2 regions of the Clostridium gasigenes genome follow, and region 2 is predicted to be linked to the other one. Evidence: a T-box and tRNA genes for the amino acid it is inferred to sense, from the RefSeq annotation. Region 2 holds a T-box; the other holds one or more tRNA genes.

Region 1 (16,140 bases), 140 kb from region 2:
CTTATTCTTTTAACTTCTGACTTAACCTCTCTAAAAAATTTAACGATTCCACCATTTTGTGATGAAGCCATATTTAATTTCGCATTTTCTTTAATAGCCATTACTTCACATCCTTAATCTTCGTGAGTATGTCATTACTTTAATTGCGTTCTACTTAGTTTCTCTATGAAGTGTATGTTTCTTACAGAACTTGCAATATTTTTGCATATCCATTCTGTCTGGGTTGTTTTTCTTATTTTTCATTGTGTTGTAATTTCTTTGCTTACACTCTGTGCACGCTAAAGTTATTTTTACTCTCACAGTCTGCACCTCCAATTTATCGTAAATAATATAAAAGATAAACTTTCTATTATTCTAATTAGTTCTAATTACTTAAACACATTATCATATATCAAGTATTATGTCAATATGTCAACCTTTGTAAAAGACTAAATAATGTAACTTTATCTTCTATATAATTTCTCAGAATATTATTATTCCTTTATGCTAGTAACAACTCCTGAACCTACTGTTCTTCCACCTTCTCTGATTGCAAATCTTAAGCCTTCATCCATAGCTACTTTGTTGATTAATTCAACGCTCATATCTATATGATCTCCTGGCATAACCATTTCCATTCCTTCTGGTAATTTTATTGCTCCTGTTACATCTGTTGTTCTAAAGTAGAATTGTGGTCTGTATCCATCGAAGAATGGAGTATGTCTTCCGCCTTCTTCTTTTTTAAGTACATATACTTGACCTACAAATTTAGTATGTGGTTTAATTGTTCCAGCTTTTGCTAAAACTTGACCTCTTTCAATATCTGCTCTTTGAATTCCTCTTAAAAGAACTCCTACGTTATCTCCAGCTTGTGCATCGTCTAGTAACTTTCTGAACATTTCTATTCCTGTTACTACAACTTTTCTGCTTTCTTCTGCTAATCCAACGATTTCAACTTCATCAGCTACTCTAAGAACTCCTCTTTCGATTCTTCCTGTTGCAACTGTTCCTCTACCAGTAATTGTGAATACATCTTCTACTGGCATTAAGAATGGTCTATCTGTTGCTCTTTCTGGTGTTGGTATATAAGTATCTACAGCTTTCATTAATTCCATGATTGGCGCAATTGCCTTTTCATCTGTTGGATTTTCTAATGCTACTAAAGCTGAACCCTTTATTACTGGAATATCGTCTCCTGGGAAATCATATTCTGATAATAATTCTCTTACTTCCATTTCAACTAATTCTAATAATTCTTCATCATCTACCATATCTGCTTTGTTTAAGAAAACAACTATATAATCAACACCAACTCTTGATGCTAATAGTATATGTTCTCTAGTTTGTGGCATTGGGCCATCTGCTGCTGAACATACTAATATAGCTCCATCCATTTGTGCCGCTCCTGTAATCATGTTCTTTACATAATCGGCATGTCCTGGACAATCAACGTGTGCATAATGTCTTGCTTCTGTTTCATATTCTACGTGAGCTGTATTAATTGTAATACCTCTCGCTTTTTCTTCTGGTGCTTTATCTATATCTGCATAGTTAAAAGCCTCCGCGAATCCTTGTGTTGCTAATACTGTTGTTATAGCAGCTGTTAATGTTGTCTTACCGTGATCTACGTGACCAATTGTTCCAATATTTACATGTGGTTTACTTCTTTCGAATTTTTGCTTTGCCATTGTAAATTCCTCCTTTATTGTTTAAATAAACTTTGCCTAGCGTTTTGCTTTTTTTAAATATATTGGAGCTCACGATCGGGATTGAACCGACGACCTCCGCCTTACCAAGGCGACACTCTACCGACTGAGCTACGTGAGCATTCCTACTTCTTTAATCTTTGATATACCAATTATAAAGTTTACTATCATTCAAAAATTTTGTCAATATAATTTTAATGACTTTATTTTTTATCTGATAGACATTTTTCTAGCTTTCTTTTAACTCTTTGTAATGCATTATCAATAGATTTTGCATGTCTATCTAAATCACATGCAATTTCTTGATATGATTTACCATCTAAATAAGAATGAAGTACCTCTAATTCTAGTTCTGATAATACTTTTGTCATTTCTCCTTGAATTAGTTCAATTTGCTCTTGACCTATAACTAATTCTTCAGGATTTGTTATTCTAATACCAGCTATAACATCTAATAAAGTTCTATCAGACTCTTCTTCATAAATGGGTTTATTCAAGGATATATAAGTGTTTAAAGGGATATGTTTTTGTCTTGTAGCTGTTTTTATAGCTGTTATAATTTGCCTAGTTACACAAATCTCAGCGAAGGCTCTAAATGATGTTAACCTATCAACTTTAAAGTCTCTTATAGCTTTATATAAACCAATCATTCCTTCTTGATAAATATCTTCTTTATCTGCACCTATAAGAAAATATGATTTAGCCTTAGATTTAACAAAATTTTCATATTTAGATATTAAATATTCTTGAGCTCTCTTATTGCCTTCTTTTGCTTCTACTACAATTTCTTCATCAGCTTTATCTTTCCACTCTACAAAATCTTCTTTAACACTTCCTTTGTTTATCACTAATTTCACCCCTTGACCCAATACTTCATGCTAATTATAGCTTAAGGCTCTATACAAGTCAATTAAGCTAATTACTTCGTCTCATGGCTTCTAATCTAGCTAGAACATCTTTATCTACATTATCACCTAAATGATTTTTATTAGTGGCTTTATTTCCGATTGCTTTATTCTTAATAATATTTTCCGAGGTATTAACTTCGCTATAAAATTCTAAACTTGAAACTCTTACAGCTCCTCTTTGAAATATTGTTTGTTGTTCTAAATAATCAGAAGTTACAACATATATTTCGACTCTTCTACCTAAGCTATGCACTTTTCTTTCGATATAACCATCAGCAGTTTCTCCATCTTTTGTAAACACTACGGTAATGTTTTTATTTATTTGCTCCTTATTTTCTAGACTTCTATGTACTTTATAAGCATCAAAAACTATTATAACTTTGCAATCATTAAAAACACTGTAGTTATGAAGTATATTTATTAATTTATTTCTAGCCCCTTCAAGACTATGATCTTTTTCAGTTTTAAGATTAGGCCAGCTATTTATGACATTATATCCATCTACAAATACAATTTTCACATCTTATACCTTTTGATTAATAAACACTATTTTACCAATCTACCTTTTAATACTTCATACATCATTATAGCACCTGCAACTGAAGCATTTAAAGAGTTAATTTTACCAACCATAGGAATCTTAACTAACTTATCACATTTCTTAACTGTTAATTTTGATATACCTCTTCCTTCACTACCTACTACAATAGCACAAGGTCCATTAAAATCAACTTGATGACTAAATTCTGTTCCTTCAATATCTGCTCCATAAATCCAAATACCTTTTTCTTTTAATATGTCTATAGTTGCATTTATATTTGTTACTTTTGCAATCTTCATATGTTCTATAGCTCCAACTGCACACTTATAAACTGTTGGTGTTATCCCTACGTTTCTTCTCTTTGGAATTATTATTCCATGAGCACCACTTAGTTCTGCTGTTCTTATTATTGAGCCTAAGTTATGTGGATCTTCTATTTCATCTAATACAATTATGAACGGCTCTTCGCCTTTTTCTTTAGCAAACTCTAACATTTCAGAAATTTGACAATAATTAAATGGTGTTACAATAGCTACGACACCTTGATGATTTCCTTCTCCACACATTGAATCTAATTTCTTTCTGTCTACTTCCTTAATAACTATTTTCTTTTCTCTTGCTAAACTAATTATTACCTTAACTGATCCTTCTGTATCTCCACTAGCTAAATAAAGACACTCTATAGTTCTATCACTCTTTAAAGCTTCTATTACTGAATTTCTACCCATTATTAAATCTTCTCTTATTGGTGCTTCTTGAGGCTTTTCATCTTCTCTCTTAGAGCTTTTGTTTCTATTAAATCCATTTTCTCTTGTGCTTACTGGTTGTTTTTCAAATTTTGCATCTTTGGAATATCTTGATTTTCTTTCATAATCCTTTGAGTACGAAACCTCTCTGCCAACTCTAACTTCCTTAGTACCTGATTCTTCTGTTTTTCTTTTCTCTCTTATTTCTTTTCTAACTACTCTCGTTCCTTTTGTCATTAAAATCACTCCTTAAATTCTATTAAATTACCTTTGAAAATATTTTTTCATCTTAATTTAATTCTACAGTCACGCTCTTACTTAGTATATATGCTAATCTCACTTTGTCACCTATTAAATATAAATATCCAATTAAAGCCTCAAAACCAGTAGCCGCTCTGTAATCTCTTACATCAGCATTTTTAGGTACTGTAGCTGATTTTGTATTTCTTCCTCTTTTAAATATATATAACTCTTCCTCAGTTAAATCACATTCTAGGTTATGTATTATTGTTGATTGGCTTTTAGCTTTTACATATCCAATAGCCTTAACGTGAATTTTATGAGCTGATAAATCTATATCTTTACTAAGAACATAATTTCTAATAAATATTTCATAAACTCCATCACCAATTAACGCTAGTTGTAATGCATTCAAATTTCTAGCCTCATCTTTACTAAATTCTCTTATTCTTAAATCGTCTAACATACATCCACCCCTCTGAAGTAAAGGCTGCTAAATGCAGCCCATCCTATCTAATCAGCTTTTTTCCATCTCACACCTTGTGGTGTATCCTCTAATATTATACCTCTTTCTTTAAGATCATCTCTTATTTTATCTGACAATGCAAAATCTTTATCTTTTCTCGCCTGTTGCCTTTGATCTATTAACCCTTCTATCTCATCTTCTAAACTTACTTTAGTAGATTTTTGAAGAATACCTAATGGCATCCCTAATTCTCTTATTAACTCTAGAGCTTTATTGCACAGTTCTTTAGATGAACCAATGGTAATATTACTATTTGTATTTTTCACCAAATCAAATAAAGTTGATATAGCATCAGCTGTATTAAAATCATCATCCATTTTTTCTATATATTTTTGTCTATAGCTATCTAATGATAAAAGATATTCTTTTTCGTCTGCATCCATATTTTCTTTTATAACTTCTTCTAAAAGACTTTCTAAGTTCCCTATAGCATTATACAATCTTTCAATTGATGCTTTAGCTGAATCTAATAAATCTTTACTATAATTTAATTGAATTCTATAATGTGCTGATAACATTAAAAATCTTACTACATCTGCATCATATTCTTCTAAAACATCTCTTACTGTAAAGAAGTTATTTAGCGACTTAGACATTTTTTTATTATCTACATTAACAAAAGCTCCATGTATCCAATACTTTGCAAAAGTTTTTCCTGTTAAAGCTTCACTTTGTGCTATTTCATTTTCATGATGCGGGAATGCTAAATCCATTCCACCTGCATGTATGTCTATAGTGTCGCCTAATAGCTTTCTAACCATACAAGAACACTCTATATGCCAACCCGGTCTTCCAGGCCCCCATGGACTCTCCCAAGATGGTTCCCCAGGCTTTTGAGCCTTCCATATTGCAAAATCCATTGCATCTTCTTTTCTTTCATCTACATTAATCCTTGCTCCAGCTTGTAAATCATCAAGATTTTGTCCTACTAATTTACCATAGCCTTCAAATCTTTTAGTTCTAAAGTAAACATCTCCGCTTACTTCATAAGCATAGCCCTTTTCTATTAATTCTTTTACAAATTCAACTATATCACAAACAAATTCTGTTGCCCTTGGATTTGAAGTTGCTCTTTCTATATTTAACCCATCAGCATCTTTGTAATATTCATTTATATATTTATCACCAATTTCTTTTACTGTAGTTCCTTCTTCATTAGCCTTATTTATCATTTTATCATCTATATCTGTAAAATTTTGAACAAACTTCACATTATACCCAGAGTATTCAAGATACCTTCTTATAGTATCAAAAATTATAAACGTTCTACCATTTCCAATATGAAAGTAATTGTAAACTGTTGGTCCACAGACATACATTTTAACCTCATCTGGATTTAATGGTATGAATTCTTCTTTTTTTCTAGTTAGGGTATTAAAAATTTTCATTTTACGCCCTCCTTATTTTATAATTTAAAATTATTTTTTTTAAATTCTTCTTTTACTTTATTAATAACATCTTCTACTCTTATAACTTCTACTTCTTTAGTTCTTAACTTAAATTCAATTTCTCCATCACCAATCTTCTTACCAACTGTTATTCTCATTGGAATACCTATTAGTTCCGAATCCTTAAACTTAACTCCAGCTCGTTCATTTCTATTATCTAATAATGCATCTACCCCTAAGGCTCTAAGTTCATTATATAACTTTTCTGCTATTTCCATTTGCTCTTCATCTTTTATATTTACAGGTATTACTGAAACATGATATGGCGCTAATGCCAAAGGCCAAGTTATCCCATACTCATCATGATGTTGTTCTATTACTGATGCCATTGTTCTTGTAACTCCAATCCCATAGCAACCCATAACAAACGGTTTATCCTTACCATTTTCATCCATAAATGTGGCTTTCATAGTTTCTGAATACTTTGTTCCAAGCTTAAATATATGACCTACTTCTGTTCCTCTTGCTATTGTTATTTCTGATCCGCAAGCTGGACATTTTTCGCCTATAGTTATATTTCTATAATCTCCAACCTTACCTTCAAAATCTCTTCCATAATTGGCATTTTCTAAATGGAATCCTGTTTCATTTGCACCTACAATAAAGTTATACATATTTGCTACTTCTTCATCAACTAAAAGTTCATCAATTTTTATTCCTATTGGTCCCGCAAATCCTATGGCCGCATTAGTAGCTTTAAATACATCTTCCGCAGATGCCATTTCTAGTTGAGCTATTCCACCTAAATCATTAGAAACTTTAGTCTCATTTACTTCTCTATCGCCTCTAACCATAACTGCTACTATTTTACCATCAGCATTAAATATTAATGTTTTTGCAAACTTCTTAGCTGAAGTATTAAAAAATGAAGTTAATTCTTCAATGGTTCTTATATTTGGTGTTTCTGTTTTAACTAATTCCTTAGCCTCTTCTTTTTCTGCCTTATCCACTGTTGAAGGTGCCTTTTCCATATTAGCTGCATAATCACAAGCATTACAGAATACTACATCATCTTCTCCAACTTCAGATTTAACCATAAATTCAGCAGAGTTTGATCCGCCAATAGCACCTGAATCTGCTTCTACACATTTAGCATTTATTCCACATCTATTAAATATTTTCACATAAGCTTCATTCATTTTATCAAATGATACATCTAGACCTTCTTGATCTTTATCAAAACTATATGCATCTTTCATAATGAACTCTCTTGATCTCATTATCCCAAATCTTGGTCTTCTTTCATCTCTATACTTAGTTTGAATTTGATATAAATTAACTGGTAACTGCTTATAAGACTTTATTTCATTTCTTGCCATATCCGTAAATACTTCTTCATGTGTTGGTCCAAGACAGAATTCTCTATTGTTTCTATCTTTTAATCTAAACATTTCTTCTCCGTAAACATCCCATCTTCCTGATTCTTGCCATAATTCTGCTGGTAAAATCGCTGAGGCTAAAAATTCTTGTGCTCCTGCATCATTCATTTCTTGTCTAACTATTTCTTCTATGTTTTTTAATACTTTTAATCCTAAAGGCATGTAATTATATATTCCTGAAGCCATCTTTCTTATCATACCTGCTCTTAGCATTAACTTATGACTATCTATTTCAGCCTCTGCTGGAACCTCTCGTAATGTTGATACAAGCATATTTGCCATTTTCATAATTATTTCCTCCCCTTATTTCTAGACTAGTTAAATGCACTATAAATTAATTTTTACAAAGTCTACACGTCACTACATCATTAGACATATCTAAAAAATAACTATTCACTACATAACCTGTCTTAAACTTTTTTAAACTCTTATATATTTAGATAATAAAAAAAGTCCACCCTAATAATTAATTAGGGCGAACTTATATCGCGGTACCACCTAAATTTGTTCTCTAAAATGATAACGGTATTAAACCGATAGTTTTTACCTACAACTCAAAATTTGGTTCAAAATCTATTGAAAATTTTACAGCCTATGAATTTTCTCTCTGAATACCGATTTCTACTATTCTTCTTCACTGCTTTACTATTATTAAGTTTTAACTGAATTTATTATATCTTTTGGCTAAAACTATGTCAACATACCACGTAATTAAACAAGTCTTTCTGCTAATATTAAATCCTCCGGTGTTGTAACTTTAATATTAGTATAATCACCATCATATAAATACACTTTATTACCATATAACTCTACTACCATAGTATCATCTGTAACAACCACATTATCTTTTTTTATTTTTTTATGACATTCTAATATTGTATTAAAATCAAACACCTGAGGTGTTTGAATTGCAACTAAATTTTCTCTATTAGGTGTGTCTACAGAAAAACTTTCTTTGTTTTTTATTTTTATAGTATCCTTTGGAGTAACTCCGGGAGCTGCTGCTCCATATAGTTTTGCAAATTTTATTCCCTGTTCAATAATTTTATTAGAAACAAATGGCCTTGCGCCATCATGGATTAATACAATATTTGTATTAATCATACTTTCCAACCCATTACAAACAGAGTCTTGCCTTTCTTTACCCCCAGCAACTATATTATCTATATTTAACGAATATCTTACTAAAATTTCACGTCTGCAATACTCTATTTCATCTTCTGGTAAAACTAAAGTAATACTATCTATAGATTTACAATCAATGAATTTCTTTAAAGTATAATAAAGAATAGGCTTGCCTTTAATTTCTATATATTGCTTACTGATTTCAGAACCCATCCTTTTTCCTCTACCACCAGCTAAAATAATAGCACTTACCATATTTCCACCTACTACTTATTCTTTAAGTTTAGCAAAAATCATTCTTCCTGCTGCTGTTTGAAGCACTGATGTAACTATTACATCTAAAGGCGATCCCATGAATTTTCTTCCACCTTCTACAACTATCATAGTTCCATCATCTAAATATGCTACTCCTTGAGTAGGTTCTTTACCATCCTTAACTACTAAAACTTTCATTTCTTCTCCTGGAAGAACTACTGGTTTAATTGCATTTGCTAACTCATTAATGTTAAGTACTGGAACTCCTTGGAATTCCGCTACTTTATTTAAATTAAAGTCATTAGTTACTACCTTTCCTTTTAAAACTTGAGCTAATTTTAAAAGTTTACTATCAACTTCAGCTATCTCTGGGAAATCACCTTCCCAAATTTGAGTTTCTATATCTAATTCTTTTTGAATTTTATTTAATATATCTAACCCTCGTCTCCCTCTATTCCTTTTAAGTGAATCTGACGAATCTGATATATGTCTTAATTCATCTAGTATAAAATTAGGAATAACCAGAGGACCTTCTACAAATCCTGTTTTACATATATCGAAAATTCTTCCATCTATTATAACCGATGTATCTAAAATCTTAGCTATAGTTTTAACTACAGGTTTATGTTTCTTTTCTTTCCCTGTCCCTTTTTTTAGACCACTTAATAACATTGAAATACTATCTTTCTTTTTTATAAATACATCTGCCCCTATAATAGCTGCAACTAAATTCAATAACAAAATAATTATCAAACCTAAAGCCGCACCTAAATCCGAATCTAAAAGTTGGCTTATCTTTCTTATTGGATACCCTATTAACGATGTTATTCCTACGGCTATTATTATGCCTATTGCTGAATATAATATTTCTGTTGCGCTTAGCTTTTGAATATTTTTTTCTGCATACTCTATTAGATTTGATATTGAATTATATATGCGTGGAGAAATTAAAAATAATATAACGCCAAAAATTAACATTATAAAAATAGTAGATGATACCGTTCCCACTGCTGTTGATAGGAAATTAACTTCTTTTACTGTTGGATTATTTAATACAGCATAACCCACAATATAACCAATTACTAAGCCTATAATAGTAAAAATACCTCTTAATACTTTCTTTAACATAAAATTCACCTCCTTATTTGATTATTGACATAAATATCTAATATAATTCTCTTTTATTTATTTTTTATAATAAGAATTATATTAATTATAACATACTGAAATATTTTCTAAAATAAATAATCCTTCGAATTAATTTTTATTTAATTTTTTGTACCCCCTATAATTTTTTTTGCAAATTAGCTATTATAGTACTAACATTAATATCTGTGCTGGAGATATTAACAAGACTCTTCCAAGCCCTTTTTAATTATTACACACCAATCCCAATAATAGTAAGGAGTTGATACAAATGAAAGATATAATTTTTGATAACTTTCAAAATAACGTAAGTGAATCACTACTAAGACATAAAAGCATATTAGATATAATGACTAAATATAGTGAATCCAGTGCTAGAGTTAATAGAGCCATAGCCAAAGCAGTAACAAACTGTGGCTGTGTTGAAATAAATGCTAAGAAACAAAATCTACACGAAGAAAATGAAATACTTAATGAATTTGATTACACTCTTGAAAGTCACCTAAATGGAACTTTATGTGATAACTGTCGTGATATTATAGAAAGCGAAATTGGCAATGAATTATTTTATTTAACTTCATTGTGTAATAGCATAGATATAAACCTTTATGACGTTTTGCTTAAGGAACAAAATAAAATAGACACCCTTGGCAAATTCACATTTAGATAAGAAGAGCAGGTTGAAATTCAATCTGCTCTTCTTATGCCCATTCAAATATAATATTTCTTGCTAAATCTCATTTTTTAAATATATTTGTTCTTTTATTCTTCTTAATCCATTTCTTATAGCTCTAGCTCTAGCTTCCCCAATACCTTCTACTTTATCAAGTTCTTCAGTGCTAGCTTCTATTATATATTTTAATTCTTTAAAATGTTTAACTAAATTTTCAATTACTGTTGTTGGTATTCTTGGCACCTTAAATACTATTCTATATCCTTGTGGCGATATTAATGTATCAACTAACGATATTCCACCATAACCTAGGTACTTTACTATTAAATCTAAATCAAGTAATTCCTCTGAATTTAACCTTTGAATATCATTATATATTTCATTGTAATCTAGCCCTTCCTTGCAATAATCTCTTATCAGTAATATACCATCTCTTTCAATATATCTTACCAATTCATTTAATTGCATTGATATAAGTCTACCTTCATTTCCAAGTTCAACTATATATTTCTTTATTTCTTCCACTATTCTCATAACCATTTCTGTTCTTTGAATAGCTGTAACAACATCAAATAGTGTTGTCAAATCCTGAAATTCTAATAAATTAAGATTATTTATTACTCGTTCTAAAACATTAACGTATTTTTCAAGTGTTTGAACCGCTTGGTTAGCTCTTGCGAGTATTATGCTACTTTCTTGAAGCACATACTTAATTTCACCTTTATAAATAGTTATAATATTTCTTCTTTGAGATATGGCAACTACTATATTACCAGTTTGCTTTGCCACTCTATGAGCAGTCCTATGTCTAGTTCCAGTTTCAAAAGTAGTCAATGTCGATTGAGGTAATAGCTGTGTATTTGCACATATTATTCTTTTAATATCACTGCTTATAACAATTGCCCCATCCATTTTAGCTAATTCGTAAACATACGCCGGATTATATTCAGCATTTATATGAAACCCGCCATCTACAAGTTCCATTATTTCTTCTCCATCCCCAATTACTATTAGCCCGCCAGTTTTAGCTCTTAGTATATTTTCAAGACCCTCTCTAAGTTGCGTTCCTGGACTCATTAATTGCAAAATATTTTTTATTTCTTTATCGTCTTTTATTCTCATACACTCACCCAATCCATTAGATTCTCTCTTTACGTCTTTTCTTAAGTTCTATTTATTAATAATTTTTAATTTATACTATTTACTTCCTAAAGATTATAATACTATATTTCAAATAATCTAACAATTATATTTATATATTATTTATATACATTATATATAACTTCATTTAAAGTCTTTAATGCAATAACTTCTATATTATCAAATTTAATGCCTGTTGCAAACGAATCCTTAGCAACATATACTTTTTTGAATCCCATTCTTCCAAGTTCTTTAACCCTACCCTCTAAAGAAGGAACCTTTTTAAGTTCCCCTGTAAGTCCTACATCTGCTATGAATGCAATATTTGACTCTATACCTTTATCTCTTATAGACGATACTATACTCATAATTACCGCCAGATTAATTCCTTGCTCCTTAATTTTCATACCACCAGTTGTTTTTATTATTACATTTTTCTCATAAAGGTTTATTCCACCTCTTTGTTCAAGTATAGATATTAATGTATTTAGCTTATCTTTACCTAATGTTTCTCCTATTCTTGTAGGATATGGAGTAAATGCTTTTGAAACCAAACTCTCAACTTCCATAATTATAGGTCTTGAACCTTCTTTGATTACAGTTAATGTACTTCCTGAAACTATTTCACCATCATCTCTTTTTGTCATAAAGAACTCCGAAGGATTATCAATAGATATCATACCCTTTTCACTCATTTGAAAGAACCCCATTTCTCCTGTACTTCCAAACCTATTTTTAGATGCGAGTAACCCCCGTAATTCTTCATCTGTATCTGCTTCTATTATTAAAACAGCATCAACTAAATGCTCTAATGCCCTAAGTCCTGCTAATTCATCAGCCTTTGTCATTTGTCCAACTATTATAATCGCTCTTTGCCTCTTATCACCTTTAGCGATTCTAAGTAATTCATTAGCACACTCCATTGTTTGAGTAGGGGAACCAGCTCTTGCCGGTAGTGACGCTTCCATTGTGAATGTTTGAATACTATCTATAATTACTACATCTGGATCTATTTCATTTATAGCATCTACTACATTATCCATACTAGTTTCTTGAACTACCCATATATTTTCATTTATATCATTAAGTATTCTATCTGCTCTATTTTTTATCTGACTATCACTTTCTTCACCAGATGCGTATATAACCTTACATCCTTTTCTCGCTATACTATCTGCAACTTGTAGTAACAATGTAGATTTACCAGCTCCTGGCCTTGCTGTAATTATAGTAATAGAATCCTTTACTATTCCACCTCCCATTACTCTATCAAACTCATTTATCCCTGTAACTATTCTATCGCTCTTACTTGATATTACATCTGCTAATTTTGTAATTGGTTTTTTATTAATAGATCTAGCAGTAGAACTACTGCTTTTACCTTGAACTTCTTTTACTTCTTCAATTAATGTATTCCATTTACTACAATCTGGGCATTTCCCTAACCATTTCGGTGTCTCATATCCACATTCTTGACAAATAAATACAGTTTTAATCTTTGCCATTCCTTAACCTTCCGATCTTAGGTATATTCCATTAAATAACTAGTCCATATACACCTTTGACTATTATTTCTTTCAGATACCTTATTATTACTTTACTATATAATAATATATCATAATAATTTTACAAAAAACAATTACTTATTATTATAAAAAAAAATTGATACTATTTATTATAGTACCAATTCTTATAAATATATTCTTAAAAAGTATAAATTCATTATTTATTTAACAACTCCGCTGCCGCTTCATCTATTATAACAATTACATCTCTGTGCATTTGTAACATTGATGCTGGCATGTCAGTGCTAATTTTTCCGTTTAACATAGCTTTAACAGCTTCTGCTTTTCCTTCTCCACTTGCTATAACTATTATTCTCTTAGATTTCATTATTTCGCCTAACCCCATAGTTAAAGCGGTCGTAGGAACCTCTGCTTTTGAATCAAAGAATCTTGCATTGGATTCTATTGTGTTTTCTGTTAAGCTTGTTAAATGGGTTCCGGCTACTAAGTTTGCATCGGGTTCATTAAATGCAATATGTCCATTGTTTCCAACACCTAATAATTGAACATCAGTTCCACCAAGGGCTTGTATCTTAGCATCATACCGTCTGCATTCTTCTTCTATATTTTCAGCTAACCCATTTGGAACGAAAGTTTTATTTTTATTTATATTAATATGATTGAAAAGATTTGCATTCATAAAGTATCTATAACTTTGATCATGATCTCCTGATAATCCTACATATTCATCTAAGTTTACTGTAGTAATATCTGAGAAATCAATCTTTCCTTCTTTATTCATTTTTATTAACTCTTTATACATCCCTATTGGTGAACCACCAGTTGCAAGTCCTAATACTGCATTTGGCTTTTCTTTTACTATTGAAGCCAATTCATTTGCAGCTACTTTGCTTAATTCTTCATAGTTTTTTGTGATTATTAATCTCATTTTATTTTCCCCTCTCTCATTGAAATATTAACTTGCAATACAAACTTGTCTGATCTATAAATTGACTCTTCTAAGAAGATCATTTTGCCTTTTTGAGTATATGTTTTACTTGTCATTTTTAATAATGGAACCGCTTCACTTACTTTAAATAAATCCTTTAATTCACTATTCATAATTACTGCTGCTATAGATGATTGAGAATGATCCACCATATATCCAAATTCTTCAAGAATTTTAAATAAAGAACCTTCAAGCATTTTCTCATCAATATATCCACAATAATCAACAGGTATATAGACTTTTTCTACAGCTATACACTCATTATCTACAATCCGTTTTCTGTTTATTATATAAACTTTATCTAAGGAAATTATCTCAGTTAAGTGTTCAGGTGTATTTATTTTATTAAACTCGATAACCTCAGTTTTAAGATTCCTACCTGTTTGTTTCATCATATCAGTAAAACTCATCATATCTTCTTGTTTAACTGTTGGTTCACATACAAATGTACCTTTACCTTTTATTTTAAAAAGCACATCTTCTTGAACTAATTCACCTAAAGCCTGCCTTATGGTCATTCTACTTACCCCATAAATTTCACACAGTTCTCTTTCACTAGCTATACATTCTCCCGGTTTCCATATACCTTGTGATATCTTTATTATTAAATCATTTTTTAATTGATAATATACAGGAATAGGACTACTTTTATCTATCATTCTTACTCCTCCTTATTATTATATATATAATAGTTATAGATGTCTAGACCAGTTGTATGAATTTTTTATAAATTGTATAAAAAAATTTTTTTTGGAAAATATAAATTTATCAAGTTTAAAGGAGTTGATATTTTGATCTATAACAATTATTTTTCTAATGTTGCCTCTAAAAATATACTTAAAGACACTGCAGAAAAAAATTTATCCGCTAATATATCAAATGTCTCTATCCCAACTTCTCTTGATAACATGGTACTAAACTCAAATTTAGATAACGGAAATGTTATCAAATAACTTTTAACATGCCTCATTCCTATAATATCATAGTCTAAAATAGAATATAATATTTAAAATAAACTTTATTAAAAATATTAATAATGTATTGAAAAAATTATTAATATATTGTAATATTAATATTAAATAATAATAGTTATCTATTATTTAAGGAGTGTGATTATTATGGTTAAAGTATACACAACAAATTCTTGTCCATGGTGTGTTAAAGTTAAAAATTATTTAAAAGGAAAAGAGGTTTTATTTGAAGAGCTAAATGTTCAAGATAATATGGATGCTCGAGAAGAGATGGTAAGCAAATCAAAACAAATGGGTGTACCAGTTTTAGATATTAACGGTGCTATTATAATTGGTTTTGATAAAAAAGCTATTGAAACTGCCCTTGAAAAATAATTTTTCAAAATTAAATACATAAAAAAGAAACTCAAATTAATGAGTTTCTTTTTTATGTATTTAGGAATTTTAAAAAATAGCAAAGGTATGCTATTTTTTAATATTACTTAATCTTATAGTGAATACTAAAAAATTATTTCCCAACTGCTGCTTCTATTTCTTTTCTATTGAATCCAACAATAATTTCTTCAGAAATTTGTATAACCGGTACAGTTCTTTGTCCTGAAATTTTAAATACTTCTTCTCTATCTTCATGCTTATCAGCTACATTTATTTCATTATATTCCCAACCCTTCATTTCGAAGAATCTTTTTGCCTTAACACAAGCTGGACACCATGATGTTGAATAAATTTTAATCATTATATTTCTCTCCTTTCTTCTACTATATATTTTTCTGCACTTAATGCTGCAATTGTACCATCTGCCACAGCAGTAGTAATTTGTCTAAATTGCTTTTCTCTAACATC
Region 2 (16,140 bases):
TAATTCTTTTTCACCAACAACTAAGATATAAGGTGTTCTCTCAAGTCTAGCTTCTCTGATTTTATAACCGATTTTTTCAGCTCTATAATCTGCAGTTGCTTTAATACCACTGTTTTTGAAATCCTTAACTATTGATTCAGCATAATCATTATACTTATCTGATATTGGTAGAACTATAACTTGATTTGGAGCAAGCCAAGTTGGGAAAGCACCAGCATATTTTTCTATAAGCATTGCTAAAGTTCTTTCGTAACAACCAATTGATGATCTATGGATAACAAATGGGATTTTTTTATCTCCATTTTTATCAATATAACTCATTCCAAATCTTTCAGCTAAAGCGAAATCAATTTGAACAGTTATTATTGTATCTTCCTTACCATGAACATTCTTAAATTGAATATCAAGTTTTGGACCATAGAATGCAGCTTCGCCTTCAGCTTCAACATAATCTATTTTAAGATGATCTAAAATTTCTTTCATTAATGATTGAGTTGAATTCCAAGATTCAGGGCTTCCAATATATTTTTCAGTATTATTTGGATCCCACTTAGAGAATCTGTAAGTTATATCACCATCAATACCAAGAGTAGTCATAATATAGTTGATTAAATCAACACATCCTCTGAATTCTTCTTCTAATTGATCGGGAGCGCAAACTATATGACCATCTGAAAGAGTAAATTGTCTCATACGAATCAAACCATGCATTTCGCCTGAAGCTTCTTTTCTACATAAAGTAGAAGTTTCTGCATATCTTATAGGCAAATCTCTGTAACTATGTTGACCTGCATTATAGATAGAGAATTGGAATGGACAAGTCATTGGTCTTAATGCAATAACTTCTTCATCCTTATCTTCATCACCTAAAATAAACATACCATCTTTATAATGATCCCAGTGACCTGAAACTTTATATAAATTATTTTTAGCCATATTAGGAGTTTTAGTTAATAAATAACCTCTTTTTTCTTCTTCATCTTCAACCCATCTTTGTAGAGTTTGAAGTATTTTAGCACCTTTAGGCATGAATAGAGGAAGACCTTGCCCAACATTTTCATCAGTTGTGAATAATTGAAGCTCTCTACCTAATTTATTATGATCTCTTTTTATAGCCTCTTCTAAAGCTTCTAAATGAGCATCTAAATCAGCTTTCTTTAGGAAAGCAGTTCCATATATTCTTGAAAGCATTTTATTCTTTTCGTCACCTCTCCAATATGCGCCAGCACTTCTTAAAAGTTTTGGTGCCTTAACAGCTTTTAATGACATAAGGTGAGGACCTGCACATAAATCAACGAAATCACCCATTTTGTAGAATGAAATTATTTCATCTTCAGGAAGGTCTGTTATTAATTCAACTTTGTATAATTCATTTGCTTCTTCCATAAGTTTTATAGCTTCAGCTCTTGGAAGAGTAAATCTTTCAATTGAAGGATTTTCTTTTATTATTTTTTTCATTTCATCTTCAATCTTAACTAAATCTTCTGCTGTGAATGCTTTTTCAATATCAAAATCGTAATAGAAACCATTTTCTATTGCAGGTCCTATAGCTAATTTAGCAGAAGGGAATAATCTTTTAACTGCATAAGCTAAAACATGAGAAATACTATGGCGAACAGCATCGCGTCCTTCTTTAGAATCAAAAGTACAAATGCTTAGCTCTGAATCATTAGTTACAACATAACGTAAGTCAACAACCTCACCATTTACTATACCGCAACAAGCATTTCTAGCTAATCCTTCACTAATTGACTTAGTAATATCAAGAACTGAGATTTCAGATTCAAATTCTTTAACTGAACCATCTTTTAAAGTTATTTTTAACATTTTAATTTCTCCTTTCGTTTTTTAATTAATTTATTTTAATTAGTATATTTTAATAAGGCAATGTAAAATTAGAAAATACTATTGAGAGTGTGGGAAGTATAAATTGCTTAAAAAACTAAACAAAAAAGCTCCCGTCCAATTTTCATATAGAAAAAGGGACGGGAGCATAAAAATCCCGCGGTTCCACCCTTAGTTGCTTATAAATAAAAATCTAAAATTAGATTTTCAAATTACACACCTACATTTTAATAGTAGGGAAGTAAAAAAATAAGCCGCTTAAGTAAATATCGTAACGTGATATAACGGACTTTATTAGAGTCACTCAGAGGTGGTTTTCAGCTTTGTTCATTTAAAAATACTCACACCAGTGTATTCTCTCTCTGAAAATGAAGTTAATGCTTACTGTCCTCTTCAACGTATTTTCTTTATTTGTTCTTAATTATAATAATTTTAGATATCAATGTCAACATACAAAATATCTTTATTTGCTATTTCAAAAAAATAACTGAAAAAATAGAAATTTTAAAAAAAATTCTCTAAATTATTAATTTATATTATTAATATGAGAATTTGAAAAAAAAGTAATAAACTTATTGATTTTTTTTAAAATAACATATATAATAGTAAACAGACATGCAGGTGTGGCGGAATTGGCAGACGCACTAGACTTAGGATCTAGCGCCCTCGGGTGTATGGGTTCAACTCCCTTCACCTGCACCAAACATTTTCCGAAAACTGTCGTGATATTCATATGAATATCACGACAGTTTTTATTTTTGTCTATTTTTTTAGAGTATTAAAAAGAGTTATATTTATATTAGAAGTAACAAAAACAGAAATTTTTGAATATAAAATAACAACAAAGTGAAATTAAATACTTTATTGAATATTTAATGATATTTTAGCTAATATTAGTATTATTAAAAAGACATTAGGGATCATCGGAAAATAACCAGTTAGACGCTTTGACTTATTATTTTTTTTCAGTTCCCTTAGAAATTTTTGAACCGGCCTTACAACTTCAGTTATACTACCGTAGCGTTAGTATAAATTTTTCCTCCCATAAGAGCTTTAATAATATCTTTGTTTAAATAGCCTTCCTTATGAAGAATAAGATTTTTTAATAATCTCCGTAAGGAACCACTACGAATTTTCAAGATACCTAAAAGTTCTTTTCGTGTATAATAAATATTTGGTAAAATATTATATAATTCTCTTTGTAACTCAAGTTTATATTGAATATCAGTGTTTAGGCAATGATGAGGACCAGATTTTCCTCTATGATGCAAAGGACAAAGATATTTATAGTTAAGGTCAAAATCAAAGCCCCCCTCATGTTTATGGATAATATGATGGATATCGGCACTTGCACCGCAAATTTCACAATGGCACAATGCAATCCCCCTCCTAATAAGAACTTATTTTAATGTGCCTTAGGGATATTAAAAAAATAACTAGTCATAATCTTTGACTTATTATTTTCTTTGAACTCCCTTATTTACCTTTAGAATCTGTAAAAATCCGTAGGTAAAAGTAAAAAAATTTATTCTATAATATAGTGGTTACATGAAATATATATATTAAAAGGTAAAAAGGTATATGAAAAATGATTATATAATTGAAGGATATGGTATAATATATTATATACTAATATATAAAATAAAAGAAAGAAAGGTGATAAAGGTGAGGCAAAATTATAATTCATTTGACTATTGGGAAGGTTTAATTAGTGAAAATAAAACTATCAGAGGACACATGTTTATGGATAAAGCTCCAACTAATAAAAGCCTTTACGTTCATACTTTAGTTTATTGTAAAAACAACGGGCTTAATAATATATGGGGTTATTTCCCCGATGAAAGGGCACTAGTAGGATATATACAATATTCATTTTTACAAGAAGCCTTTTATAAATGGATTTATGGTAAAAATAGATTAGTTACTAAAATACCAAATGTAAGTGTAGAAAAAATCATTGCTGATGGTGAAAGAAACAAGTTAATTTCAAAAGAAGAATCAGAAAACATGAAAAGACATCTTCAAATGATTGTAAAGTGTTGGTCATTACCAAAAGAGAAAATAGTTTTAGAAATAACTAGATTTGTAAGAGACTTCAATAGAACATGGTATGGAGACAATACAGAATTTTTATATCTAAAAGTATTTAAAACAACAAAGGATCTTGGCGAATTTGTAGTTACTTCAAATTATATTACAGCTACAGAATCAGAATTTGAAAATAGAGTTGGAGTAAGCGTAGAAGAATGGAGAGAAATTTGTAGAGATGCAGTTATAGATAGAAGTAGAGGATCTGAATTTAGAGATATACTATTAAAATCATTAACAGAAGTTATTTAGGTCGATGAAAATAACCTATAATATAACTAGTTATTTTCTTGAATATACCTTAGAAACATGAAAATAAACTAGAATCCTGACTTGTTATTTATTTAAAGATCCCTTAGGTAGGGGACTATTAATGAGAAAAAAAATATTAATGTTGAAATAAAAAAAAGAATTAGCAAATGCTAATTCTTTTTTGTTTGACCATTAGGATCAGGTGCCATTGGGGAATGGGACTTGGGAATCCTATTTATATTATTGACTGTATTTTCAAAATACATACATTAAATATAAAATTTAATATGTAAATAATTTAAAGGTTGACTTAATAATTATTAATATATAGTATATAAAATATCTTTTGCCAACAGGAAAATAAAAACAAAGGAGAAAAGAAGATGAAGAAACAAGGAAGTGGATGGGCGTTGTTACCTTTAGGGGTATTTATATTAGTATATTTAGGCTCATCAATAGTAGCTAAAGATTTTTATTCAGTATCGATAGTAGTACCATTTTTAGCCGCTGCATTAGTAGCTTTAATCATGAATAGAAAAAGTACTTTTGATAGTAAGTTGGAGATTTTTTGCAAGGGGGCAGGCGATAATAATATTATATTAATGGTTATAATATTTATATTAGCAGGTGCATTTGCAGAAGTAGCTAAAACTATGGGGGCAGTTGATGCTACTGTTAATTTAGGTCTATCATTGCTTCCAAGTAATGTATTAATAGCAGGACTTTTTATTATAGCATGTTTTATAGCCTTGTCAGTTGGAACATCAGTTGGAACAATAGTATCCCTTGTACCAATTGCTGTAGTAGTTGCAGAAAAAACAGGGATTTTAACGGCTATAGCGGTTGCAGCGGTAGTAAGTGGCGCAATGTTTGGGGATAACTTATCTATAATTTCAGATACAACTATTGCAGCAACAAGAACTCAAGGTTGTGAAATGAAAGATAAGTTTAAGATGAACTTTAAAATAGTTTTACCAGCAGCAATTGTTACAGCTCTTATATTTGTATTTATAAGTAGAGGATATGTAGCGACAAATATAGAAGCTTTAGAATTTAATATTATAAAAATAGTTCCATATATAGCTGTAATATTATCATCACTTGCAGGAATAAATGTAATTTTAGTTTTATTCTCTGGGATATTAGTAGCAGGAAGTATAGGATTAATTTATGGAAGCTTTAATTTATTAGGGTTATTTGGAGCAATATCAACAGGTATTGAAGGAATGAGTGAATTAATTATAATATCTATTTTAATAGCAGGTACAATAGAAATAATTAAAGTTAATGGTGGAATAGATTTTATATTAAATAAAGGATTAAAAGGATTCAAAACAAAAAGAGGCGCAGAATATGGAATTGCAGCGTTAGTAAGTTTAGTAGATATATGTACTGCAAATAATACGGTAGCAATAGTTACGGTAGGACCAATAGCTAAGGATATATCAAATGAATTCGAATTAGAGCCAAAGAGAATAGCAGGAATTATAGACATGTTCTCATGCGCATTCCAAGGGATTATACCTTATGGAGCACAATTGATTTCGGCAGCAGGACTTGCAGCACTTTCACCCTTTGCAATAATGAAATATTTATTCTATCCATATTTAATGGGAATAAGTGCAGTTGTAGCAATTTGGTTACATTGGAGAAAAAGAGAGGATAATAGAATAACTAGAATAGAAATCTAGTATTTTAGCTATAGATTTAGGAATTTAAAAAAATAACTAGTCAATATACATTTAATATTGACTAGTTATTTTTCGCGTCCTATTTCTAATGTTTATAAATTAGTTACTAAGCAAATGCTTTGAGAGGATATACCTTCACCAGTACCAGTAAATCCAAGGCCTTCTTCCGTAGTTGCCTTAATATTTATTTTATCAAGAGTAATATTAAGGGCTTTTGAAATGTTTTCTCTCATAGTTTGAATATGAGGGGACATTTTCGGAGCCTGTGCAATTATGGTTGAATCTATATTGCTTATCGAATATCCATTAGTATGGATTAGTATACCCACTTCTTTTAAAAGATCTATGCTAGATATGTTTTTATATTTTGGATCGGTGTCAGGAAAATGTGTTCCTATATCTCCTAAAGCGGTAGCACCAAGCAAAGAATCAATAACTGCATGCACTAATACATCTGCATCTGAATGCCCTAGTAGTCCTTTTTTATAAGGTATAGTAACCCCACCTAAAATTAAATCTCTATTTTCGACTAATCTATGTACATCGTATCCCATTCCAATTCTCAATTTGAAATCCTCCTATATAATAAAATAATAATTTTATTATATCACAATGAATAAAAAAGCTTCGAAAAATAACTATCCAATTATACTATTTTATATTATCAAGAAGATAATTGGTAAAATTAAAACTTACCAATTATAATCATAAAATATTATTAGTAAATATGGATAGTTAGCTATAAGACTCATAAAATTTTTTTGAACGCATAGATTTTTGAAGGCTTAGAAGTATCTTTTACAAAAAAAATGAAAAACTTTTTTAAAAAATAATTAACTCGGCAGAATAGATAGAGCTTTTTTGAAACAATTCTTTTGTGAGTAAATTTAAAGTCAACATAAATAACATTTCCTTTCATAAAAATCACCTCGTAAAATACTAGGTTTAAATTAGAAATAATAAAAAATACACATTGTTTATGGTATAATATATGTAAAAAAGTAATAAATGTTATTGGAGGATTAGCTTTGATAGAAAAGTTTAGAAGGATAGTAGGATTAATTTTGGTAATTGTAGGTATAGGTTTAATTGGCTCAGTAATATATAATAGAATTGAGACAAATAAAAAGCAAAATGAGTTAAAAGAAGTTCTTCAAGATGTTATAAAAGAAGATTCAACTAGTGAAAAAACAACTGAAAATAAAGAGTTGGATAATTTAGGATATACACCGATCGGATTAATTGAAATACCAAGCATAGAATTATCACAAGGATTAGTAGAAGGGGTAACGGATGAAATACTTCAGTATTATATAGGACACTTTGAAAGTTCTGTAAAGCCAGGGGAAAAAGGAAATTTTGCTGTTGCAGGTCATAGAGTATCGAATTACTCAGAAGCGTTCATAAATTTATATAAATTAAAACCTGGAGATTTAGTAAGTGTTAAAAGTAGAGGAAAAGAGTTTATATATCAAATAGATAAAAATTTCATAGTAGATCCTGAAAATGTTGAGGTTTTAGACCAAACAGAAGATGCAACAATAACATTAATAACATGCACAGTAGGAGCAAAACAAAGAGTGATTATTAAGGGGAAGTTAATAGATACGAAGGTGATATAGTAGTTTCAAAGAGGTGAAAAAATGAGTGGTTTTGATAATTACAAATTCAGATTTTCTTCGTTGCACCAACTTAGTTTAGCTGGTGCAACAATTGTTAAACAAAGAGGAAATCAAATCGTTTTAATGGGGAAGGAAATAGAACTATATAATGTGTTAATAAAAGATTTAGTTAATCAATGTCCAAGTGATGATATAAGAAACCAAGTTTTAAATATTGCATATTACATAGTATCTGATTTAGAATGCTATGAAAAAACAATTAAAGATAGGGCTTTACCAATAATTAAGATTAAAGGAAAAATACAAGTAGCGAGATCTTTTTTGGAATTATGGCAAGACTATATAATAGCATATGTAGTGATTTTAGGAAATCCAAATTATAAATATATTCAGGACTATTTAAAAATAGAAGAAAGTGTAGTAGGATTAGAAGTTAAGGGCTTAAAATTAGATAAATCAAAAGAAGTATTTACAGGAATAGTAATTTCTAAATCAAAAAAAAGAGCAACTATATTAACCTCTAAAGGTGAATTCAAGAAAATAGACAAGAGAGATAATATAGATATTGGCGAAGAAGTAACTGGATCTGAAAGTAAGGGTTTGAGAAGTTATAAATTACATATATCAATAATAGGAATATTAATTATTATAATGGTATCTATTGCGATAAATAGATATACAACAATAACAAAAACTATAGTAATTAACACAACATCTGCAATTAAAATTGAAGTTAATAGCTTTAATAAAGTTGTAAATACGCAAAGTCCCACAACTAAAGGTGTAGAAATGTTAAAGGAAATCCAAATTGAAGATAAAGGTATGGATGAATCTTTATATGAAATATTAAAATACTCCTTAAAAAATGAAATGATTCCAACTAATGATGTTTTAATAACTGTAAGTGGAGAAATGATTGATTTCGAAACTTTAGAAGAAACAAAAAAGTTTTTAGAAGATAATGATATAATGGTTAAATTTAATAATTCGGGAAATGAACATTACATAAATCAATAGAGAGAGTGAATAGGTGAATAATATGCAACAAAAAAATAGTGATAAAAATAAATCTAAAAATAAACCAGGAAATAAAAATTTTACTAATAAAAAGTATAATAAAAAAAGTAATGTAGATAAAGAACCAATAATAGTTCATACTGATAGAAATGAAGAAATAAGGTTAAATAAATATATAAGTGAAACTGGAATATGCTCAAGACGTCAAGCTGATAACTTAGTAGAAATGGGAAGGGTTACCGTTGATGATGTTAAAGCAACAATGGGAATCAAGGTTACGAAAGGTCAAGTTGTTAAAGTTGATGGAAAATCTATAAATAAGGTTGAAAATTTAGTTTATATAGTTTTGAATAAACCAGTGGGGATAACCTGTACAACTGAAAAAAATGTTAAGGGCAATATAATTGATTTCGTTAAACATAGAGAAAGAATATTTCCAATTGGAAGGTTGGATAAAGATTCACAAGGACTAATTTTATTAACTAATGATGGTGATATAGTTAATAAAATATTAAGAGCTGGAAACAATCATGAAAAGGAATATGTGGTTACTGTTGATAAAATGATGACTCATGATTTTATAAATAAAATGGGTAGTGGGGTCGAGATTCTTGGAACAGTTACTAAAGAATGTTTGGTTGAGAGACAAGGAAAATTCATGTTTAAAATAAATTTAACAGAAGGTATGAACAGACAAATTAGACGGATGACAGAAGCCTTAGGTTACAAAGTAGTAAAGCTAGAAAGAATACGAATTATGAATATAAATATATCTAAACTTAGAATGGGACAATGGAGAGATCTTACATCAAGAGAACTTATAAAATTAAATGAACTAATATCAGAATCGGCAAAGACACTTTAAGTGTTTTTGAAGATACATTAGATAAGGTGCTTTCAAAAAATAGATTAGCAAATTGATCTATTTTAAAAAAAAGTGACTAAAATGACCCTTGAATAAAATTTAAGGGTCATTTTTATATTAAATTATTAATATAATATAATTTGAATTAATAATGATTCATGTAAAAAAATATATTATAATAATGTTATTGGAATAGTAGACAATTAATGTATGTTATACACATAATCCACAATAACCTGTGGATAACTTGTTGAATTTTTTTTATAGCTATGTTGATAATTTACTCTGTTTATGTAAATAATAAGAATAAATATAAGGTTTTTATATTATTTTATCATATAAGGAGGAACTATATAATGAAGCTATTAAATAGGTGTGCAAGTATTTTAATCGTATTAATTGCTATTACTAATACTTGTCCACAAGGGGTGTTGATAAATTTAAACAGTCAATTTGTTGAATCATCGTTAGTTGTGGATAAGATTATAAAAGAAAAAAATGATTATTTGACTATTGATGTAAAAATACCTCAAATTAATGGATTAAATAATAAAGAGTCAGAAAAAGTTATCAACAACAAGATTTTAGATTTTACTAATATGTGGATAAGTGATGTTAAACAAATTGCACAGGAGTATTATGGAAGTCCTAATAATGTATATCCTATATTCCCATATCAATTAATAGCAAAATACACTATAAAAAGCCAAAATAAGATATTAAGTTTTTATATTGATTATTATCAATTTACTGGAGGTGCTCATGGAATAACAAATAGAGTATCATATAACATAGATATTAATACTGGACGAGAATTATTGTTAAATGATTTATTCGTAGATGAGTATGAATATGAGAAAGTAATTAATAACGAAATAAAAAAACAAATAGCTAAAAATCCTGATATTTATTTTACTGGTAAGGATGGGTTTAATGGAATTAATAAAAATCAGAAATATTTTATAGATCGAGATAATTTGGTAGTGTATTTTGGACTGTATGAGATTGCACCATATGTAACAGGAATACCGGAATTTAAAATTCCTATTAAATTGTTTGGAGAATCATTTAAATATATTTAAGCATATAAAAATGCATTGGTAGAATAGTGGGGGGAAAAATATGATTAAAATAAAAGAAACCTTTGAAAAACAAAAAGAGTTTTATGATACAGGGAAAACTAAAAATATAGATTTTAGAATTAGTAATTTAAAAAAGTTAAGAAAAATAATAAAGAATAATGAAGAGTTGATAATTGAAGCTCTTAAAAAGGACCTTGGAAAATCACCTTTTGAAAGTTATGCAACAGAGATTGGATTGGTTTATGATGAACTAAATATTCATATTAAAAATACTAGAAAATGGGCTAAGAGAGAAAAGAAAAGAAGCCCATTAGTTCATTTCCCAGCGAAGAGTTATATTTATAAGGAACCTTATGGGGTAGCGTTAATAATAGGACCCTTTAATTATCCAATTCAGCTAATATTAGCACCATTAGTTGCAGCTATAGCTGCGGGTAATTGTGTAATATTAAAACCTTCAGAAAATACTATAAACACATCTATTTTATTAGAAAAGATAATAAATGATAATTTTGATGAAAGCTATGTAAAAGTGGTGAATCCTTTAGGTGGAAAAGAGGTAGTTTCATATTTATTAGATTTAAGATTTGATTATATATTCTTTACAGGTAGTGTAGGTGTTGGCAAAATAGTTATGAAAAAAGCTGCTGAAAATTTAATACCTGTAACTTTAGAACTTGGTGGTAAAAGTCCTTGTATTGTGGACAAGGATGCAAAACTAGAGCTTAGTGCGAAAAGATTAGTTTGGGGGAAATTTTTAAATGCAGGTCAGACTTGTGTAGCTCCGGATTATTTATATGTTCATAAGGATATAAAAGAAGAATTTTTGAAAGCTGTGGTAAAGGAAATAAGAAATCAATTTGGAGAAAATATAAAAGAAAGTATAGATTTCACTAGATTAATAAACTTAAAAACATTAGATAGATTAAAGTCGTATATGAATGATGGGGATATATTTTTTGGTGGAGGATATGATGAAAAAGAATTGTATTTTGAACCAACAGTAATAACTAATATAAAGAATAGTTCTAAAATAATGGAAGAAGAAATATTTGGACCAATATTACCTGTTTTAGAATTTGAAGATATAAATGAAGTAATTAGATATGTTAATGATAAAGATAAGCCATTAGCACTATATTACTTCTCTGAAAACAAGGATAATATAGAACATGTTTTAAATAATACTACTGCTGGAGGAGTAACTATAAATGATACTATTATACATGTAGCAAGTGCTTATTTGCCATTTGGAGGAGTAGGTAGTAGCGGTATGGGGTCGTATCATGGTGAGGCAAGCTTCGATACATTTACTCATAGGAAATCAGTAATTAAAAGGGGGACATTTATAGATATTCCAATAAGATATGCCCCGTACAATGATAAAATAAGTATAATAAAGAAATTAATGAAGTAATATTGTATAAAAATAAAAAAAATATCTGAGTTAGATATCTAACTCAGATATTTTTTTTAAGCTATATTTCTTTTATCTTCTTCTATTTTAATATCTTGAGGTGAAGAAGTTTCTTTATTGCCTCCAATAAGATCTTGTATAATTTTTATTATTTGAATTATAACAGTTGGAATAAATGCTAGTAAGTATATCATTCCAATTTGATAAGAATTTAAAGTAGCTACTTCAAATAATTTTTTAAGGAATGGCACAAATAATACTAAGTTTAAGAATAGTACACCTGTTCCAAAAGCCATCCAACTATATCTGTTAGTAAATAATCCAAGTTTAAATATTGATCTATTTCCTCTACAGTTAAAACCGTGGAATAATCTAGCTAAGCATAATGTTGAAAATGCCATTGTTGAGCCTATAGCATTATCATATTTTAAACCAATGGTAAATGCTATAATAGTAAAGATAGCTATAATGAAACCTTCAACAGCTATTTCTAAAATAAAATCTTTCGATAGTATTGATGCGTTAGTGTTTCTAGGTTTATCTTTTAATAAATCTTTACGAGAACGCTCAGTACCAATAGCAATTGCTGGCAGACTATCTGTTAAAAGATTTATAAATAGTAAATGAACTGGAGCAAAAATCATTGGTAATGCCATTAATGAAGCGTATAATACTGAGATTATACCTGAAGCATTACCTGATAATAAGAACTTAATGGCATTTTTAATATTGTTATAAATATTTCTACCATTAGCCACTGCTTTAACAATAGTCGCAAAGTTATCATCTGTTAAAATAACTGATGCAGCATCTTTAGAAACTTCAGTTCCTGTAATACCCATTGCAATTCCGATATCGGCTTGTTTTAATGCAGGAGCATCATTTACACCATCACCTGTCATAGCAACTACTTGCCCTTTTTCTTGCCAAGTTCTAACTATTCTAATTTTATGTTCAGGAGATACTCTAGCATAAACAGAAATAAATTCTATATTTGCATTAAGCTCCTCGTCAGACATTTTATCAAGTTCTAGACCTTCTATAGCTCTGTCGCCATCTCTTAAAATACCAATTTGTTTAGCAATAGCAGAAGCAGTTATTTTATGATCGCCAGTAATCATAATTGGTTTTATACCAGCAGTTATACAATCTGCAACAGCAATTGCTGATTCTTCTCTTGGAGGATCAATCATTGATATTAATCCAATGAAAGTATAGTTATGTTCATCTTCAAGAGTTAATTCAGTTGGCTCAGCTACTTCCTTATAAGCAAAAGCTAAAACTCTAAGTCCGTTTTGGGATAATTGTTTATTTGTATTAATTATATTTTGCTTATCTTCATAAGAAATTTTTCTAACTCCTTCAGAAGTTTTAATGAACTTAATTCTATCTAATAAAACATCAAAAGCACCTTTGGTAAATATTAAATATTTATCATCAAAGTGATGAAGAGTACTCATTAATTTTCTATCCGAATCAAAAGGCAATTCAGCTAATCGTTTAAAATCATTTCTAACTGATAATTCATCAATAGTAAATTTGTGAGATAGGTTTACTAATGCAACTTCAGTTGGATCTCCGATTTCTTTTCCATCTTTTGAAGTGGAATCATTACAAAGTATAGCACTTTTTAATAAATAGTTCTCAACGGAGTTCTCTAGGTTAAGAGTAGTTCCATCAATAAGTTTATTATCAACATAAACTTTGTTAACTGTCATTTTATTTTGAGTTAAAGTACCAGTTTTATCAGAACATATTATAGATACAGAACCTAAACCTTCAACCGCTTTAAGTTTCTTTATAATAGCATGTTCTTTAGCCATTTTTTGAGTTCCAACAGCTAAAACAATAGTAACAATTGAGCTTAATGCTTCTGGAATAGCAGCAACTGCTAAAGCAACAGCAAACATTAGTGAATCAAGAATTGGTACTTCTCTATATATACTAAGTATGAATACTAAAATACATATAGCAAGTATTGCCATAGCAAGCTTTTTACTAAAATCATCTAAGTTAGCTTGCAGAGGTGTTTTCTTTTCTTGAGTTTGATCCATTAAAGTGGCTATTTTACCTAGTTCAGTAGACATACCTGTACCGGTAATTATAACTAAGGCTCTACCATAGGTAACTAAAGAACCGGAAAATACCATATTCTTTTGATCTCCTAAAGCGATTTCTTCCTCTTTAATAGTTTCGATAGTTTTATTAACACTTTCAGATTCTCCAGTTAAAGAACTTTCATTAACTTGAAGTGAATAGTTTTCAATAATTCTACCATCGGCTACAACTAGATCGCCAGCTTCTAAAACTAAAATATCTCCAGGTACAACATCTTTTGAATTTACTTCAACCTTTATACCATTTCTAAAAACTTTAGTGGTAGGAGAGGATAGTGCTTTAAGGCTATCTAAGGATTGTTCAGCTTTAAAATGTTGAACAGTTCCAAGTATCGCATTAAGAATAATAACTGCAAATATAACCAAAGTACTTTCCACGTTGCCTGTGGCCATAGAAATAATAGCTGCAACAATTAAGATACAAACCAGTAAATCTTTAAATTGACTTAAAAATACTTGGAGTACAGTGGCTTTCTTTTTTTCACTTAATTCATTGTGTCCATAGGTTTCTAAATTAGATTTAAATTGATTATCAGATAATCCTTCCTTAGTTACTTTAAAATCATTTAAAGTTTCCTCAGCGGATTTAGAGAAATAATTTTGCATAAAAATGCCTCCTTCAAGGTTTTTAATAGGTACTAAAATCTTTTGTTCATTACATCTAAAATTAATATAGAGTAAAGATGCATAAAAAAGAAAGAGACCTTTAATATAATTCTTACCTAAAATAAGAATTATATTAAAAGTCTCGTAACCAAATTGGTATATAACACCAGGCTTTTAAGGCCGCGATTGTTGATGTTATATTTATTACTACTCCCTTTTAATACAGAGAATTAATATGATAATAAAATTTTATACTTAATAACTTTAAAAGTCAATAAATATAATTATTTGTCGTAAATTTCTTTGTCGATTTTAATGTAAAATATTACAAGATAATATAAAAAATATTAAGATTAATAATTTCACAAAAAAAATATATAGAGCATATAATACTGTAATAGCATTACATGGAGTTGAAAATTAGTGATATACGGGCTTATATTAGCTGGAGGAAAAGGAACTAGGCTTTATCCTTTATCAAGATCAGAAAGGCCAAAGCAATTCTTAAAGGTTATAAACAATAAAAGTTTTTTAGCAAATACTGTAGATAGGATAATTCCTTTAATTAAAAAGGATAATATTTATGTAGTTACAAACCAAGAGTATGAAGAAAAAATAAGGGAAGAATTAGAAGACGTTCAAAAAGAAAATATTTTTACAGAGCCAGAGAACAAAGAAACGGCAACGTGTATAGGGTTATCAGCAGTTAAATTATTAAAAAAAGACAAAGATGCTGTAATGGTAGTTCTACCTTCTGATCATCACATAAAAGGGGAGAAGGATTATATAGAAACATTATCTCAAGCTGTAGATATTGCTAATAAAAGAAAAGGTGTAGTAACCTTAGGAATAGAACCAACAAGGCCAGAAACGGGATATGGATATATTGAAATGGGAGAGAGAATATTAGGCGAAAGAGCATCATACAAAGTTGAAAGATTTACCGAAAAACCTAACACTGAAGTGGCAAAGGATTTTTTGGAAAAAGGAACTTATTTATGGAACTCAGGTATCTTTATTTTTAGAGCAGATGTAATTCTAAGAGAAATAGAAAAATATCTTCCAAGGCTCTATAAATCATTAATGGAAATTTATAGATCAATAGGAGAAGAAAATGAAGAGGAAGTAATAAAAGAGCAATATAAAATAATTGATGGAATATCTATTGACTTTGGAGTAATGCAAAAGACGAGAAGAGCATTTGTAATAAAAAGTGATTTCGAATGGGATGATATTGGAAGTTTTTCAGCGTTAAGTAGGTATTTAAATACCGTTAACACTAATAGTGTTAGTAACAATGTTTATTTAGAAGAATGTACTAATTGTTCTATATTCGGAGAAAAGAATTTAATTATAGGTCTTGGTGTTAAAGATTTAGTGATAGTAGATGCAGGGGACGTAATATTGATTATGGATAAAAATAGAGATCAAGAAATAAAGCATCTATTAAGTAAGTTAAATGAAAAAGAAGAATATGATAAATATGTTTGAATAATAAAAAAGAGATTTATCCTAATAAATTTAAGGATAAATCTTTT

The links. The T-box of region 2 lies ahead of thrS (threonine--tRNA ligase). A T-box ahead of a tRNA ligase gene usually reads a tRNA of that ligase, here a tRNA-Thr.
Region 1: it has a tRNA-Thr gene. The T-box ahead of thrS (threonine--tRNA ligase) is inferred to sense a tRNA for this amino acid. The anticodon was not compared.

Annotation. Positions count from the first base shown of each region.
Region 1 is NZ_CP071376.1:996,694-1,012,833, forward strand. Features, by position in the region: gene secE (preprotein translocase subunit SecE) at 1-101, opposite strand, end outside; gene rpmG (50S ribosomal protein L33) at 151-300, opposite strand; gene tuf (elongation factor Tu) at 474-1,667, opposite strand; tRNA gene J1C67_RS04910 (tRNA-Thr) at 1,731-1,806, opposite strand; gene sigH (RNA polymerase sporulation sigma factor SigH) at 1,889-2,533, opposite strand; gene J1C67_RS04920 (NYN domain-containing protein) at 2,601-3,113, opposite strand; gene rlmB (23S rRNA (guanosine(2251)-2'-O)-methyltransferase RlmB) at 3,140-4,117, opposite strand; gene J1C67_RS04930 (Mini-ribonuclease 3) at 4,170-4,586, opposite strand; gene cysS (cysteine--tRNA ligase) at 4,634-6,034, opposite strand; gene J1C67_RS04940 (proline--tRNA ligase) at 6,052-7,761, opposite strand; gene ispD (2-C-methyl-D-erythritol 4-phosphate cytidylyltransferase) at 8,185-8,853, opposite strand; gene J1C67_RS04950 (PIN/TRAM domain-containing protein) at 8,869-9,981, opposite strand; gene J1C67_RS04955 (nucleoside triphosphate pyrophosphohydrolase family protein) at 10,271-10,669, shown strand; gene disA (DNA integrity scanning diadenylate cyclase DisA) at 10,730-11,794, opposite strand; gene radA (DNA repair protein RadA) at 11,932-13,317, opposite strand; gene nagB (glucosamine-6-phosphate deaminase) at 13,535-14,266, opposite strand; gene J1C67_RS04975 (GntR family transcriptional regulator) at 14,263-14,985, opposite strand; gene J1C67_RS04980 (hypothetical protein) at 15,132-15,275, opposite strand; gene J1C67_RS04985 (glutaredoxin domain-containing protein) at 15,445-15,672, shown strand; gene J1C67_RS04990 (glutaredoxin family protein) at 15,806-16,033, opposite strand; gene trxB (thioredoxin-disulfide reductase) at 16,033-16,140, opposite strand, start outside.
Region 2 is NZ_CP071376.1:858,461-874,600, reverse strand. Features, by position in the region: gene thrS (threonine--tRNA ligase) at 1-1,827, opposite strand, end outside; T-box leader at 1,979-2,251, opposite strand; tRNA gene J1C67_RS04245 (tRNA-Leu) at 2,463-2,547, shown strand; gene J1C67_RS04240 (HNH endonuclease) at 2,853-3,221, opposite strand; gene J1C67_RS04235 (hypothetical protein) at 3,427-4,185, shown strand; gene J1C67_RS04230 (Na+/H+ antiporter NhaC family protein) at 4,527-5,876, shown strand; gene ispF (2-C-methyl-D-erythritol 2,4-cyclodiphosphate synthase) at 5,969-6,442, opposite strand; gene J1C67_RS04220 (class D sortase) at 6,905-7,498, shown strand; gene J1C67_RS04215 (anti-sigma factor domain-containing protein) at 7,520-8,515, shown strand; gene rluF (23S rRNA pseudouridine(2604) synthase RluF) at 8,538-9,380, shown strand; gene J1C67_RS04205 (DUF3298 and DUF4163 domain-containing protein) at 9,737-10,462, shown strand; gene J1C67_RS04200 (aldehyde dehydrogenase) at 10,503-11,879, shown strand; gene J1C67_RS04195 (cation-translocating P-type ATPase) at 11,936-14,602, opposite strand; gene J1C67_RS04190 (mannose-1-phosphate guanylyltransferase) at 15,026-16,093, shown strand.